One region of the Bacillus sp. UMB0893 genome, then DNA from elsewhere that is predicted to be linked to it. Evidence: riboswitches for the same ligand, from Rfam matches in the RefSeq annotation. Region 1 holds a riboswitch; each other region holds the start of a gene.
The links. Region 1 has a riboswitch for cyclic di-AMP ahead of CYJ36_RS00970 (APC family permease). Riboswitches for the same ligand answer to the same signal wherever they lie in the genome.
Positions count from the first base shown of each region.

Region 2: it holds a riboswitch for cyclic di-AMP, as region 1 does, so the genes downstream of both, CYJ36_RS14335 (potassium channel family protein) here and CYJ36_RS00970 (APC family permease) in region 1, are expected to answer to the same signal.
Region 3: it holds a riboswitch for cyclic di-AMP, as region 1 does, so the genes downstream of both, CYJ36_RS14355 (dicarboxylate/amino acid:cation symporter) here and CYJ36_RS00970 (APC family permease) in region 1, are expected to answer to the same signal.

Region 1 is NZ_PKLB01000001.1:194,489-202,116, reverse strand. Features, by position in the region: gene CYJ36_RS00980 (MMPL family transporter) at 1-1,310, opposite strand, end outside; gene CYJ36_RS00975 (MarR family winged helix-turn-helix transcriptional regulator) at 1,313-1,765, opposite strand; gene CYJ36_RS00970 (APC family permease) at 1,939-3,765, opposite strand; cyclic di-AMP (ydaO/yuaA leader) riboswitch at 3,915-4,060, opposite strand; gene CYJ36_RS24205 (hypothetical protein) at 4,228-4,374, shown strand; gene CYJ36_RS00960 (acyl-CoA thioesterase) at 4,730-5,242, opposite strand; gene CYJ36_RS00955 (SurA N-terminal domain-containing protein) at 5,563-6,330, shown strand; gene CYJ36_RS00950 (ABC transporter permease subunit) at 6,554-7,381, opposite strand; gene CYJ36_RS00945 (ABC transporter ATP-binding protein) at 7,374-7,628, opposite strand, start outside.
Region 2 is NZ_PKLB01000006.1:143,108-146,754, reverse strand. Features, by position in the region: gene CYJ36_RS14350 (sensor histidine kinase) at 1-606, shown strand, start outside; gene CYJ36_RS14345 (response regulator transcription factor) at 611-1,294, shown strand; cyclic di-AMP (ydaO/yuaA leader) riboswitch at 1,521-1,665, shown strand; gene CYJ36_RS14335 (potassium channel family protein) at 1,765-2,421, shown strand; partial or broken gene CYJ36_RS14330 (TrkH family potassium uptake protein) at 2,425-3,647, shown strand, end outside.
Region 3 is NZ_PKLB01000006.1:146,900-152,159, reverse strand. Features, by position in the region: gene CYJ36_RS14370 (twin-arginine translocase TatA/TatE family subunit) at 1-12, shown strand, start outside; gene CYJ36_RS14365 (M3 family oligoendopeptidase) at 161-1,954, shown strand; gene CYJ36_RS14360 (alpha/beta hydrolase) at 2,060-2,800, opposite strand; cyclic di-AMP (ydaO/yuaA leader) riboswitch at 2,921-3,062, shown strand; gene CYJ36_RS14355 (dicarboxylate/amino acid:cation symporter) at 3,225-4,472, shown strand; gene CYJ36_RS14350 (sensor histidine kinase) at 4,650-5,260, shown strand, end outside.

The DNA of each region.
Region 1 (7,628 bases):
TCCACATATTCTGCAGAATCCATTTTTTCATCATTTTTTAAAACAATTTGAGTCGGCATTGATTCGCCAGGTCCAAAACTGTCAGCAATCGCAGTAAATGCCCGGATTGAAGAAACATCTCCACTGACTTCTTCTAACGAATCGAACGATAATTCTCCTTCATAGATTACTAGAAATGGGACACAAATTGCAGCAACAATCAATAGAGACAGAAATGGACGTGCTAAAGAAAATCTTCCTAAAGCGCCCCATAATTTACTCTCGCCATGCTCTGCCGTGCTTTTAGATGGCCAGAAAATTTTTCCGCCTAAAACAGCCATGAAGAACGGCACAATGGTAAATAACGCCACTAGAAGAATCGCAACACCTACTGCAACGGCAGAAGCAGATTGATAGAGTTTGAATTGAGAAAATCCAATTGCAGCAAATCCAATCATAACAGCGACACCGCTAAAGAATACCGTACGCCCTGCATTGCGGTACGTTTCAATGATTGCTTCTGCTACCGTCTCTTTATGAGATAATTCTTCTTTAAAACGGCTTAATAATAAAATACAATAATCTGTCCCAATACCAAACAAGATGGCAACCAAGAAAATTTGAGTGTAATTCGAAATTGGAAAATTAAGCTCTTCAACCAGCATGGATACAATAGATTGTGAAGCCAAATAAGTAAATCCGACTGTCAGAAGCGGAATGATGGGTGCAACAATCGACCGGAACACAAGAAGCAGTACACCTAATACAAACACAACCGTTATGCCTTCCGTCTTCTTCAATCCCTCTTCAGAGCTTTTCATCAGATCTTCATTAATCATCCAGTTGCCTGTATAATCATGATCAACCTTTACTTCTTCAATTGTTTTGTATAAAGCATCGCTGACCTCACCCGGTTCCCGATCATTCCAGGCAACCTTGACGGAAGCTAATATCGCCTTTCCATCTTTAGAGACAAGCTGTTCTTTTAAGCTTTCTTCATTAAAATGAGTCAGGATTTCTGTGATTCCTAATGATTTTTTTTCATCTTCAAGCAAACGAATCGCTTTTTCCGCTTCGGCAATTTCCGTTTTCGCAAGCTCTTTCTCGCTGTGAAAAACAAGGGCCACCTGTGTTTCATCTCCGCCGCCCTCATCCTTTTGCACTTCTTCCATGATTTCAGAAGCAAAGGAAGAAGAATATCCTTCCGGTACGTCAATTTGTCCTTTTTCCCGGACTAAATCTGTCATATTTGGGGCTGCCATTAATAATCCCGCCACAACGGCAATCCATGCGATCAGCACCAGCCACTTACTCTTTATTATCGTATTCACATTTATTCCCCTTCTTTACTCTCTATTAATACTCGATTGAGCTTTTCATATGTTTCAATGAATTGTTTAATTTCCAAAGGATCGAACTTATTAATAAAAGATTCAACCAGCTTATGAATGCGGTCCTCCGCTTTTTCAAACAGCTCCTTTCCTTTATCCGTCAGCGTCAAGTAAACAACTCGCCGATCATTTTCATCACGCGTACGCTCAATCAGACCTTTTTCAAACAAACGCGTAATAATGGCAGTAATCGCACTTTTTTTCACATTGAATACCTCTGCTAATTCAGAAGATGTACAGGAATCTGCGTGATTGATGTATCTCAGCATATAGTGCTGATCATTTGTCAAATCACTTCCAATTTGCTCTTTTACAAGGCACTCGCCTCTGTTCGCTACAGAATAGGAAACCGCTATGTAGCGATCAACTAACTCTTTAATGTTTTCTCCTGACATTTTTTCACCTCATTACAAGTTGTTCTACTATTTAATTGTTCAACTATTTAACTATTAACACATTTAACTTTAATACCCACTTTTAAAAATGTCAATAATTAACGTTTCGCTTTTATATTCCGGAAATGATCATAAGAAAAGGAGCTCGGTGTACGAGCTCCAGGACATTCTTTCTATTTTTTCAGATGATACGGAACAGTAGTTACAATGACATTTCTTCGATAGAGCAGAAACGTCCGAATCAAGATGCTTGACTGGTTATGAAGAATATTATGCCAGCTTTTCTTCGGAATAAACTGCGGAATCAATACGGTTACCCTGTAATTTGATTCACTTGCTTTGTGTTCAACTGTATCGATAAATTTAGTCAGCGGCTGAATGATGCTTCGGTAATAAGACTGCAGTGTTACTAGACGAATATCAGGCTGCCACTTGTTCCACTTATCTTCAAAGATTTTTTCATCCACTCTCTCAAAAGAAACGTATACAGCAATAATTTGATCAGCAGATAAAGACTTTGCGTAGTTTAAAGAATTCTCTACAACGTGAGTCATCCCGGCTACCGGCACGATAATGACATTTCCTTCAATCGGCTTGATCGGCTCACAAGTTGTAAGTCTCAACTGATCTCCAACGGCCACATAGTGCTTCTTAATTCGATGAAATCCTAAAACGATAAGAGGCAAAAAGATCAGAACTGCCCAAACCTGTGAGAACTTTGTAATGAAGAACATCATCATGACAAGAAAGCTGATAAGTGCTCCAGTTAAATTTATTGCAAGTTTAACCGGCCAGCCTTTAGGCTTCTCACGCAGCCACTTCACTAGCATCCCGGTCTGGGATAATGTAAATGGTATAAACACACCAACTGCATAAAGGGGGATGAGCTGTTCCGTTTGTCCTTTAAAGATGACAATTAATAAAATTGAAGTGACTCCGAGAGTAATGATCCCATTAGAATACCCTAATCGGTCTCCCCTCATCGTAAACATTCTTGCAATGTATTTATCCTTTGCAAGGTTGAACGCAAGCAAAGGAAAAGCAGAGTATCCCGTATTTGCAGCGAGAACAAGAATCATTGCAGTTGTTCCCTGGATAAAATAATACATAAAGTTTCTTCCAAACGTTTCAGCTGCAATTTGGGAAACAACTGTTTCTTCATGTTTTGGGGCTATCCCGAAGTAATAGGCTAAAAAGACGATTCCAGAAAATAAAATGGCAAGCAATAACCCCATCGCCATCAAAGTTCTGACCGCGTTTTTAGGACCAGGATCCTTAAAATTCGGAATCGCATTTGAAATCGCTTCGACTCCAGTTAAGGCTGAACTCCCTGAAGCAAATGCTCTTAGCAGTAAAAACAAGCTAATGCCTGCAACTGGAGTGCCAATCGGAGCATGCAAATCAGGTGAGACATCCCCAGTAATGATTTTGAATATTCCCACCCCGATTAAGATAAAAAGTGCTAAAACAAACAAATAAACCGGGTAGGCTAAAATCGAAGCTGACTCTGTTATTCCTCTTAGATTCAGAATGGTAATAAAGACCACCAAAATACTGGCAATCATGACATTATAATCATGTAATCCTGGTAAGGCAGAAGTAATCGCATCTGTTCCTGCAGATACACTTACAGCAACTGTCAATATGTAATCAACTAACAGCGAACCGCCAGCAATTAAACCTGCATTTTCACCAAGGTTTTCCTTTGAAACGACATATGCTCCGCCGCCATGTGGATAAGCATATATAATTTGCCGGTAAGACAAAATAAGAGCTGTTAATAGAAATAGCACACCCACTGCAATGGGTATGGAGTACCAAAACGCAACAGCACTAACAGTAACCAAGACAAGCAGGATCTGTTCTGGCCCATACGCTACAGAAGATAATGCATCTGAAGAAAGAATAGCCAGTGCTTTCTTTTTATTTAATTTTTGCTCACCTAATTCTGTAGACTTTAAGGGAGCTCCAATTATAATTCTTTTAAGCATCGATAACATTTTTGCACCACCAAATATTTTCTTTTGAAGACTCTCTTGATGAGATCATATAAGCAGGTAATGAATTGCTATAAGCGAAAAAAGGATACATTTCCGCAAGAAAATAAAAACAGCATAATGGACATTAGAATCGCAGTCTCACCAGCTACACATCCTCTCTTCTAACGCTTACGGGGTTAGCTGACGGGTTCGGGACAAAAGAGTATCCCTACCTACATTAATAGGATTCACCCCTTTGCGAAAAATATCACAAAATCGGGTTCCCCGCTCCTCAAGGATTAAGCGAATTATAAATATCAAACTGTTGGTTATCATACTCCTAACCTTAAGAGATGTAAATATAAAAACAACAAATCCTTTGACTTTTTTAAACCAATAAGCTTGGGGTCAAAAAAGTATGAAAGGTATGATATTGTGCCCATGCGCAAACACTATTTTTATACAAGTGACAGGAGGATTTTGATGCCTAAAGAAAACATCCCGCTATTATCAGATGAGTTTTTAGATGAAGTTACAAAAGAGATAAATGAGATTTATGGTTTTGAAAATGACCAAAATGAAGCACAAGATAAAGATTTGATAAATGCAGAAGAAAATATCGTTAAATGAAAATCTGAATCACTTAATACGAGGAGGTATGTGGTGTAAAAAAACATTTAATAACATTCGGATTGTTGATTATGTCCTTTGCATTAATCGTGTCGCCGATTCATGCAGCTGCAAAAGAAGCGGCATGTGGACAAGGAGAGTGCATAACTAAAGGAAGCATTATAACCTAACTTTATCAGTGAAATTTAGGATTTTATCAGTGTAAATCGTTAATTTATCAGTGAAAACTGCAAGTTTATCAGTTTAAGCAAAAAAAGCAGGAAGACCTCATCAGGTTCTCCTGCTTTTTTCGTGCATCTCCCTGTTCTATAAGTATTCATCTTTAGGTTTGCATCTTTTTCTCCATTAAAACTCATCAATATTTTTTTATTTTCTCAGAGAAGGCCATGCTCCCTTTTCTTCGCGACTTTCGAATCAGTGAGCGTTCTTCGCCTGAGTCAAACAAATCTTTCTCCTCTTCCGTTTCCGGGTAAACACCTGGAACTGCTTTTGGCTTACCCTGCTCATCAAGCGAAACAAATGTGATAAAGCTTGTCGCGGCAACTTTTGATTCACCGCTGATTAAATCTTCTGCTGTTACTTTTACGAATACTTCCATAGAAGATCTGCCTGTAAACGTTACGAATGATTCGAGATGCACAGCATCAGTCGGACGAATTGGATGCAAGAAATCAACTGAATCCATTGATGCAGTGACGCATTCAGTTCTGCAATGCTTAGAAGCTGAAATCGAGGCTACCACATCAATAGATGCCATGAGCTTTCCTCCGAATAAAGTTTGATGATTATTAGTGTCTGGCGGCAATACTCGATTAGTTTGAAAGACTCTCGATTCTGAACAAGGTTTACTGTTAGGTGTATGCGTCATGATATTCTCCTTTTTATTCTTTTTCTAAACCTATTGTATCTGATTTCTTTGCCTGCTTCATCATACGGGTGTCCTGTTATTCTAATCTTTACCGCTCAACCTAAATTTAAGGACTTACTATTTTGAGGTCCGGATAATGAATCGTCAGTTAAGCGATCCTATTTACCCAGTTCATATTGTTTCATAACGTTTCAATCCTGTTACAAATCTCCAGAAACAGTGTATAAGGTTTCTTTTTCACTGAATTTCCTTTATAATGCGCACTAGATGATTTTTTTTAGGGAAAAATTATACTTCTAGCTTTAGGAAGGAGATCGATTATGAAAAAAATGATGTTTACATTAATAACCGGTCTGATGGCCGTTGTTTTAGCAGCATGCGGAGGAAATGAAGAAAGCAAAGAAGCTAAAAATGAAGATAAAGCTAAAACTGCCGAAACTGATCAGCAGAAAGAACAGCAAAAGAAAATGGAAGAAATGCAAAAAAAATTAGAAGAACAGCAAGTAGATGAGAAGAAAACAGTTGCCATTGTGAACGACAAAGAAATAGTAGGAAGCGACTATAACAGCGTCTTACAATCTACACAGGGACAAATGCAGCAAATGGGACAAGATCCATCCTCTAAGGAAGCTGCAGAGCAAGTAAAAAAACAAACGATTGACAGCTTAGTCGGTCAAACTCTTCTTCTCCAAGAGGCAGATAAAAAAGGATATAAAGCTTCAGATGAAGATATTAAAAAGCAGCTTGACGAAACGAAAAAACAGTTCAAAACTGAAAAGGAATTCGAAAGTGCTCTAAAAAAATCAGGCATGGATATGAAAACACTTGAAACTCAAATTGCTGACGATATTAAATTCAGACAATACGTTGAAAAAGAAATACCTGCTGATAAAGTAACAGACGAAGAAATCCAAAAAGCATATGATCAATATGCTGAACAAGGAAAGACTACCGGACAAGAGGTTCCTAAGCTAGAAGAAGTAAAACCTCAAATCGAACAGTCTCTTCAGCAGCAAAAGCAGCAGGAAAAACTGGCTCAGCAAGTTGAAGAATTGAAGAAAAATGCGAAGATTGAAATTAAGATTTAATAGAATTATTGAAAATCCCCTTTGCCAGATTGGCAAGGGGATTTTCATTTCATTTATCAGTTAAACAAGATTCTTAACGCAAATTTGGAAAAAACGATATTCCGGCCAATTACTAAGTTTATCCGGCCAGTTTCATAATTATTCCGGCCAAAAAGCAGCATATTCCGGCCAATTTCCGCTATTCTTCGGCCAAAAACCAATGTCCACCCTCTGTACCAGCTTCTTAATGAATCTGCTTTTCAAAAAGCACGTATCGATCGTTGTACTTCGTTATTCTTTGCAGCAAAATCAAATTAATAATAAAAATGCCTAATGAGATAAGCAATATTACTTGCGCTCCTACCAAAAACAATCCGCTGGCTTGGCCAGCCATCATCCCAACTACAGGCAAAATAATAACTCCGCCAATGTTCTGAGCTTCTTGGAACGTTTTCACCCGCGATGATATGAATACGTTAAGCAAAACCGTCATAAGAGAAACCATTGGAGACAGGCATAAGATTAATGCAAGCCAATTAGCTGATGGAAAAATCATTTGTCCAAACAAACGATATCCCAGTGCATTGATTACAATTCCGCTAAGAAAAAAGCTAAAAGCAGATACAAGCAAGGATGGAATAAATGACCCCAGTACTTTGCTGACGAAGAGTGTTTTAATGGTGACAGGCGAAAATAGAAGACTTTCAAGTGTACGCCTTTCCTTTTCACCTACAAAACTGTTCGCAGCAACAACACTTGCTGTAATGATCGGCACTAGTAAAAACAAGGATGGAAGCATGTTATTAATAAACAAATAAACAAATTGCTGTTCAGGCGTATCTAAAGAAAGGCTTTCCTTGTTTAAGTGAGTTATAAAACTATCAATCAATTTACGTGCATCATTCCCTGCCAGTTTTTCAATATCCATAAAGAGAGCACTTCCGAGAACAGCTGCTGGCAGGATCACTGAAAATAATATGGGTATAATTATTAGGGTAGCGAACAGGTTTTTACTGCGGAAAATATCCATTAAATCCTTTTTGATCATGGCTTTCATAATTGTGTTATTCATTGTATTTCTCCCTTACATTGAAATAAATCGATTCAAGATCATTATTTAAAATCTCAACAGAATAAACACTATGATTCTTAAGAATCTCCTTCAGCAGAATGGAAATATGATTTTTTGAAGGGAGAATGAAAGAAAGCGAATTTCGCCCCGTATGTTCAAAAGGAAAACCCAAGACTGCTTTTTCAGCAGTTCTAAAATCCGTGCTTATCTCTACTCTTACATCCTTTATATATTTTCTTTCCAGTTC
Region 2 (3,647 bases), on a different contig from region 1:
GCAGATGTAGCAAAAAGGTCCGAAATCTCTAAAGATGATCAAATGAAATATTTATCCATTATAGGCGAACAAACAGAGCACCTATCATTGCTTGTTGAAGATTTGTTTGAACTTGCAAAGCTTGATCACCATTCTTTTCATGTTGAAAAAGAACGAATTGAACTTGGTTCCTTTCTTAAAAAAATGACTGAAAAGATCAATCCTATCTTAATCAAAGAAAATAGGAAGGTGATTTTCCAGCTTCCTTCCTGCTTCGTGCATCACATGAACGATGCAGCCAGGTTTGAACAAGTGCTGCATAACATCATGGATAATGCGATTCATTATTCGGAAAAGGGTTCATCTATTACAATTAAGCTAACGGATGAAGATGAAAAAATTGAAATTATCATTTCTGATGAAGGGATTGGCATTCCTAAAGAGGACCTGCCTTTTATATTTGACAAATTATATCGCGTTGATAAATCAAGATCCCGTAATAGCGGGGGAACAGGCCTTGGTCTTGCAATTGTAAAAGAAATCGTAGAATCTCTTGGCGGCCAGGTTCAAGCTAAAAGCCAACTCGGAATTGGGACTTCAATTATCATTGTTTTTAGAAAGGATTAAGCTGATGAAAAAAATTTTGCTTGTAGACGATGAAACGCTGATGCTGGATTTGCTTGCCCTTTACTTGGAGCCAGCGGGATATGCGTGCATAAAATCCTCTTCTGGACACGACGCTGTGCATCTTGTTCAAAAAGACGAACCAAATCTCATTATACTTGATGTCATGATGCCAGGTAAGAATGGCTTTGAAGTGTGCAAAGAAATCAGGAACTTTTCAGATGTTCCCATAATCATGGTGACGGCAAGAGGTCAAAAACAGGACATTGTAAAAGGACTGCATACTGGGGCAGATGACTACCTTACAAAACCATTTAACGAGAGTGAATTGCTTGCACGAATTGAAGCGATATTAAGAAGGGTGAAGAATCAAAGTGCAATTGATTTTAAAGGATTAAAATGGGATGAAAGGAGCCAAGAGGCAAGCTATCATGGTGAAACACTTCTTTTTACTCCAAAGGAATTTCAGCTTGCAGGTGTTTTTTTGAAAAATCGAAACAGAGTTTTTAACCGTGAGCATCTCATAACATCAATATGGGGATATGATGCAGATACAGAGGACCGGACGGTAGACTCGCACGTCCGTCACTTACGGGAAAAACTGAGAAAGACAGGCTTTCCAATTGATGATCATCTGCAAACGGTCTGGGGAGCAGGATATAGATGGAATGATGAAATAAAAAACAATTAAAAAATCGTTAGAGGCTTAATGGCTGGAAAAAGACATGATAACCTAATTTTAATTGAATTCTTCCATTCAATCATAAGAATCCAAAATAAACAGCCTGGCTAAGAAAACGAGACTTAAAAGCGCTTAAATGGTTGATTCAGGTCATTTTTAAGATTTTTCAACAGAAATTGACTCTTTACTGTCATATCCAACAGGAGTAAGATACTGACATAAATACATTTCAGATATTCTTAAATCGCTTAATCCATGATGGAGCGGAGGACCCAATTTTGCTGGCTTTTATTGCAGCTTGGGGTGAATCCTTTACAGGTAGGGCTACTCTCATTGCCCGAACCCGACAGCTAACTTCGCAAGCGTTCTTGAGAGAGGATTATGAAACATATTGTGATGAGAAAATTCAGACACAGTGGTTCATGGGACCTCTGTGTCTTTTTGTGTGCAAAAATCAGTATTGAAAGAAGGAAACTCTGTTGAAAAAGCAATTTGCTGTGTTTGGTCTTGGCCGATTTGGAGGAAGCCTAGTTAAGGAATTTCATGATTTGGGTATTGAAGTATTAGCGGTTGATAAGGATGAAGAGAAAGTCCAGTATTACTCTCAATATGCCACACTTGCAGTAAAAGCAAATGCGATTGATGAAGCGACACTGAAGCAGCTCGGCGTGCGTAACGTAGATCACGCCTTTGTGTCGTTTGGAGATAATATTGAAGCAAGCATTTTGACATCACTTCTGCTGAAAGAACTCGAGATACCCCAAGTATGGGCAAAAGCTCAAAATGACTACCATCAGAAGGTTTTAGACAAAATAGGTGTAAATAAAGTCATCCATCCTGAACGTGATATGGCAAAGCGCATTGCACATCATATTATTTCAGAAAAAATGATTGATTATATTGAGCTTTCAAAGGAATACAGCATGGTAGAGCTTATTGCTTCAGCAAAAATACACCGAAAAACATTAATTGATCTAGATATTAGGGCAAGATATGGTTGTAACATTGTCGGGATTCAGCGCGAGGAAGAAATGATTGTTTCTCCCCCTGCGGAAGAGTCCATTAAATCAGGAGATATTTTACTAGTCATTGGACGCAACAAGGACATCAGCCGTTTCGAGGAGGAGGGTATGTAGGTGATGAATGGGCAAAAGCTGCAAAAAATGATTCGGTTTAATCCTTCTCAGCTGCTGGTTATTATTTTTGCTGTTGGAATAATTGTGGGATCTGCATTATTAATGCTGCCATTTTCAACTCACGAGCCGATAAGATGGATTGATGCGCTATTCGTCGCTACATCAGCAATGACTGTAACAGGACTTTCGCCAGTCGATCCTGGATCAACCTTTACTTTTACAGGTCAGTTTATCATTGCTATGCTTATCCAGCTTGGCGGATTAGGAATCATGTCATTTGGCGTTTTGATTTATATGATGCTTGGCAAGAAAATTGGGATAAAAGAAAGATTAGTTATGCAAACCGCGCTAAATCAAACTTCAATTGGCGGAGTCATTAATTTAGTGAAGTATGTGTTTTATTTCTCCCTTTCTATCGAGTTTATTGCAATGATCTTCTTATCCTTCAGGTGGGTTCCTGAGTATGGATGGTCTAAAGGTCTTTTTTACAGCTTTTTTCACTCAATTTCCGCATTCAATAATGCTGGGTTTGCACTTTGGCCGGATAATTTGATGAGATTTGTAGGTGATCCGCTCGTAAATCTTGTGCTTTCATCTCTGTTTATTATTGGGGGTATAGGTTTTACAGTATTAGTTGATATATGGAGGAAAAGAAGCTTTAAAAAATTTTCCCTGCACACAAAGCTGATGCTTGTCGGTACATTTGCAATTAATATCACTGCGATGTTTATAATCTTTGCTATTGAATACTCCAATCCTGCTACGCTTGGAGACCTATCTTCTGGAAGCAAGCTATTAGCCTCTTACTTTCAGGCTGTTTCTCCAAGAACCGCCGGGTTTAATACACTGGATATGGCAAGCTTAGAAGATACAACTCTTTTTTTAATGATCATTCTTATGTTCATTGGAGCGGGAAGTGCGTCGACTGGCGGAGGAATTAAGTTAACAACAGCTATTATTATCCTCTTGGCAACCATTACTTTTTTGCGCGGAAGAGAAGATATAAGTATTACAAATCGTTCAATCAACTCTAGATTTATCGTTAAAGCCCTTGCTATTACGGTGGCAAGTCTGCTTTTTGTACTAGCAGCTGTATTTATTTTAACCTTATCGGAAGATCTTACCTTTATGGAAATCGTGTTTGAAGTTGTTTCTGCTTTTGGTACAGTGGGACTTTCCATGTCTGTTACTCCCAAATTAACCGATATAGGGAAAGAAGTAATCAT
Region 3 (5,260 bases), on a different contig from region 1:
CAAGTAAAATAAATAAAACTCGTAAAGGCAATGACACATCGTCATGCCTTTTTCTTTTTGCCATTAACCGGTTAAATTGTACAAATTTTTCGTTAATTGTTTTATAATGACAAGTGAGGAATTATTTAGTGTTCCGAAATACATACGAGGGGGAATGGCAATGAAAGCTGCTACATATGTTGAGACATGGGATTTGGATGTGTTTTTTGAGGGTGGAAGCGGGTCAGAAGCCTTCAAAAAATATTTAGAGGAGCTTGCACTGGATGTTCCTGCGTTTAAGGATCAGGCAGAACATCTAAAAGTGCCTCAATCTGCAGCAGATAGCGTCTATTTAGACGAGATACTTGAGAAATTTCAGGGAATTGCCAAACGGATGAGACAGGCAGGGGCCTTTGTCGGCTGTTTACAGGCCCAAAATACAAATGATAAACATGCTTCCATTCTAAGAGGTAAGATTACTCAATTAAGTTCTCAATTTCAAAATGCCCTGGCAATCTTCGATCAAAAGCTTGTACAAGTTGAGGATACTGTTTGGACTGAGCTTGTGAATTCTGAAACATTGGCTGAATTGAAATTTGCACTAAGCGAACGGCGCGGCAAAGCAAAGAACAAGCTGCCGATTGAACAGGAAACGATAATCAATGCGATGTCAGTTGATGGTTATCATGCATGGGGCCAGCTTTATGATACGCTTGTTTCTAAAGTGAAAATACCGTTTGAGGAAGATGGGAAAATGAAAGAGCTGTCAGTTGGCCAGGCGGCTAATAAGTTTTCCAATGGAGATCGTTCTGTTAGACAATCAGTCTTCAATGAATGGGAAAAAGCATGGGGAAGCCAGGCAGACTTATTCGCTCATACGCTTAATCATTTGTCTGGATTCCGTTTAAATGTATATGAAAAGCGGGGCTGGGATGATGTACTGAGTGAACCGCTTGAAATCAACAGAATGAAGCGTGAGACGCTGGATGTGATGTGGAAGGTTATTTCAGAAAATAAACAGCCGCTCGTAAAATATTTGAAACGAAAAGCAGAATTGCTTGGCATCGAGAAACTCAGCTGGTTCGATCTTGATGCACCTATAGGCGGCAGTGAAACCAAGGTGAGCTATCAAGAGGGAGCTGAGTTTATTTTGGATCAGTTCAGCAACTTTGGCGAACAGCTTACCTCGTTTACGGAAAAAGCATTTGCGGACCGCTGGATTGAGGCTGAAGATCGTCCAGGTAAAGCACCAGGCGGATTTTGCACGAGCTTTACTGAGAGCGACCAATCAAGAATCTTTATGACATTCTCAGGAACACCGTCTAACATTGCAACACTTGCCCATGAACTCGGCCATGCGTTTCATCAGCATGCAATGGCTGGAGTCCATCCGCTCAATCGCAACTATGCGATGAACGTGGCTGAAACAGCATCAACCTTTGCTGAAATGATTGTTGCAGATGCTTCAGTTAAAAAAGCAAAAACAGAGGAGGAGCGATTAGCTCTTTTAGAAGACAAGGTTCAAAGAAGTGTTGCCCTTTTGATGAACATTCACGGCCGCTTCTTATTTGAGACCTCTTTTTATGCGGAACGCAAAAAAGGGATTGTCAGTACGGAAAAGCTGAACACATTGATGGAGGATGCTCAGAGAGAAGCTTATTGTGATTCATTAGGCGAGTATCACCCGCATTTCTGGGCCTCCAAGCTGCATTTCTATATTACCGGGGTGCCATTTTATAATTTTCCGTATACCTTTGGCTATTTATTCTCGCTTGGTATTTATGCGAAAGCATTGGAAGAAGGAGCTGCATTTGAAGAAAAGTATATTGCCCTTTTAAAAGATACAGGATCCATGCAGGTTGAAGATCTGGCAATGAAACATCTGGGCGTTGATCTGACTAAAGAAGATTTCTGGAAAAAGGCCGTGCTGCTCACAGTACAGGATGTTGAGGAATTTTTGGAAGCTACTAAGTAAACGATGTTGAACTAAAAAAACGAGAATGGACATTGTTTTGCTGTCCATTCTCGTTTTTTTATGGGTCTGAATTTGTACGAATGGCAGTAGGGATGGATTACCTTCCTACCTTTTTTCAATCCTTTCAATCCAGTTATTGATTTCTCGGATGATTTGATCTTGCTGGACAAATACGTTAATATCCGCTTTGTTATCTCCTTTTTGCTCTCCGTACATGCCAAACTGGGCATGATTTCCGCCATTGATTTTGTGGAAAAAGGTATAATCAGACAAACGATGTTTTGTTTTTTTTATGTCTTCAAGTGTTGATATTCCGTCATGTTCTGCATAAATGGTCAGGATCGGAAAGTCTGTATTTGAAAAATCACTGGAATTAGTTGGGTATGCTGCGAGCAAGAAAAGACCCTTGATTTCTTCTTGATGTTCAAATGCATAAATCGAGGCGGCTGCACCTCCTTGAGAATGTCCGCCGATATACCAGTTGTTGATCTGTTCCAGATTTTTTATGATAGTATCTGCTTTGTCTATCCCAGCTATGGCAAGATTAAAAGGCATTTGCGGAATCACAGTGGTGTATCCTTTTTGAGAAAGCTGATCCGCTAGATAGGCATAGGCTTCTGGCTCTACTTTTGCACCTGGATACAGGATGATCCCCTTATCCGTTTTTTGATTTTCAGGTTCAAAAATCAAATATTCGTTTGTTTCCTTTTGATCCTGCAAATTCGCTGTATTATAGAGCTCTTCTGATGGTGAATAAGTGATTTGCGACCATATGTAAAACCCTCCAAATCCTAGAATGAGGACGGCTAATGCGCCTAATAAAAAATTTTTTATGAATCTTTTCATCGAGTAAAACCCCTTAATTCATGACGTTTTCTGCTAAATTTTATGATTAAATACAGCTAAAAGGCAAATGTTGATGTTTGCAAAATCATTATATTTTCTTTTAGAATAATAGTATAACTTAATAAATATACGCTTAATCCTTAATTGGAGCGGGGGAACCGAACTGTGCCATGCACTGGGGTGAATCCTTATAGTAAAAAAGGTAGGACAGCTCTTCGTCCGAATCCGACAGCTAACCTCGTATGCACTGGAGAGACACATCTGTGGTAAAGTCATAATGATCCAAATTGACGAATACAACCGCGAGAATTCTCTCGCGGTTTTTTGTATTTTTCAAAAAAATCACTTAAATGTGTTTCTCCACCCTTGTATTTAGGGAATAAAACACTATCTTTATATCCATACTATTTTACGGAGGTTTTATATGAAACTAGCAACGAAAATCATCATTGGTCTTATTTTGGGTGCAATTGTAGGTCTTATTCTAAATATTACGGCTCCAGATCTATTTAAACAGCTTGATACGTTTTTATTTACCCCGCTCGGAAAAATATTCTTAAACTTAATTAATATGCTTGTTGTGCCAATCGTTTTCTTCTCTATTACTCTAGGAGTAGCTGGGTTGGGCGATCCGAAAAAACTTGGAAGAATTGGGGTTAAAACCGTATCTTACTTTTTAGTAACGACTGCTGTAGCCATCGTGATTGGCTTAATCCTTGCACTGACAATTCAGCCTGGAAACATCGGTGAATTTGATACAAAGTCCGCTGAATATAAAGCAGAAGAGGCGCCATCTGTTGGGGAAACATTCTTAAACATGATTCCGACGAATCCTATTAAAGCATTTGCTGATGGCAACATGCTGCAAATTATTATTTTCTCAATCTTTGTAGGTCTGGGAATCACGTTCCTCGGCAAAAAAGCCAGTACTTTATATAAGGTAGTCGAACAAGGCAACGATCTGATGATGTATTTAGTAAATGTGGTCATGAAATTTGCTCCATACGGTACGTTCGGTCTTATCGCAACTGCTGTTGGCAGCCAAGGGCTAGACGCTCTTAAAGCAATGGGTTTGTACATGGGTGTTGTTATGCTCGCTCTTGTGATTCATGCTATCGTAACATACGGAGCATCCATCCTTTTCTTGGCGAAGCAAAGTCCGATCTGGTTCTTTAAGAATTTTGCTCCTGCAATGGCAGTAGCTTTCAGTACATCAAGCAGTAATGCAACCCTTCCTGTTTCGATGGAAACGGCGCAAAAACGCCTGAAAGTTCCAGAACCAATCTCAAGTTTTGTTCAGCCTTTAGGTGCAACCATCAATATGGATGGAACGGCCATTATGCAAGGTGTAGCAACAATCTTTATTGCCCAGGTTTACAATATTGACCTTTCCTTCACACAATTGATAACAGTCGTTTTAACAGCTGTTCTTGCATCAATTGGAACAGCCGGGGTACCAGGTGTTGGACTGATCATGCTTGCAATGGTATTAAACTCAGTCGGTCTTCCAGTTGCAGGTATTGCCTTAATCATTGGTATTGACCGTTTGCTTGATATGGCACGTACTGCAGTCAATATCACAGGTGATGCAGCCTGTGCTGTTATTGTAGCTGAAACAGAAAAGAAACACGGAGATTATAAGATTCCAGAGTTTGAAGAAAAATTATCGTAATTAGGAAAGTTGCAGCGCCGTAAAAAAGTCAGGCGCTGGAATCAATAATCTGATCTAAATAGAAAGGCGGCCTGTTAACGGCCGCCTTTTTCTTAAATTTCAACGGAGATGTGCACATCTTTCTGGTAATGTAAAATAAATAGTTCCAATAAGATTTTTTATTTAGGAGTTAAGAAAATGAACAAACTCGCCATAAAGATTGGATTATTATTTTTTACAATTATTCTAGTAGTTGAAACATGTTTATTCTTATTTTTATATCGCAATCTCGTAAACACCCGCGTGGAAGAAGAAATTACGGTCCTTCAGGCAAGAGGCAACAGTCACAGGGATGTTCTATTGAAGCATAATAATGAAATGACACGGGAGCATGTAGTCTTAATGGAATCCGAAGCAGACACAGATGTTGTTTTGACAAATGAAGCAGGAGACGTTCTTCATTCCTCAAAAGAAATACATCCATATATGCAGAGGGTAATCAATCAGAGGGCGAAAGAAAGGGAAAATGCTTCACAGGATTGGCAGGATCATCCGTTTATTTCATCGGTAAGCCCAATCAGTGATAATGGTGAAACAACAGGCTATGTTTTTATGTTCAAAGGAACAGACTCGCTTCAATCAATGATAGCGAGATTAAATGATCACTTTATCTTTATTGGAACGGTGTCTGTTATTTTAACAATTATAGCAGTTGTTTTTCTTTCGAAGATTGTGACAAAACCGCTGCTCTCCATGAAGCAGGCAACTGAACGCTTAAGTGAAGGCGACTTTACAGTAAAACTTCATAT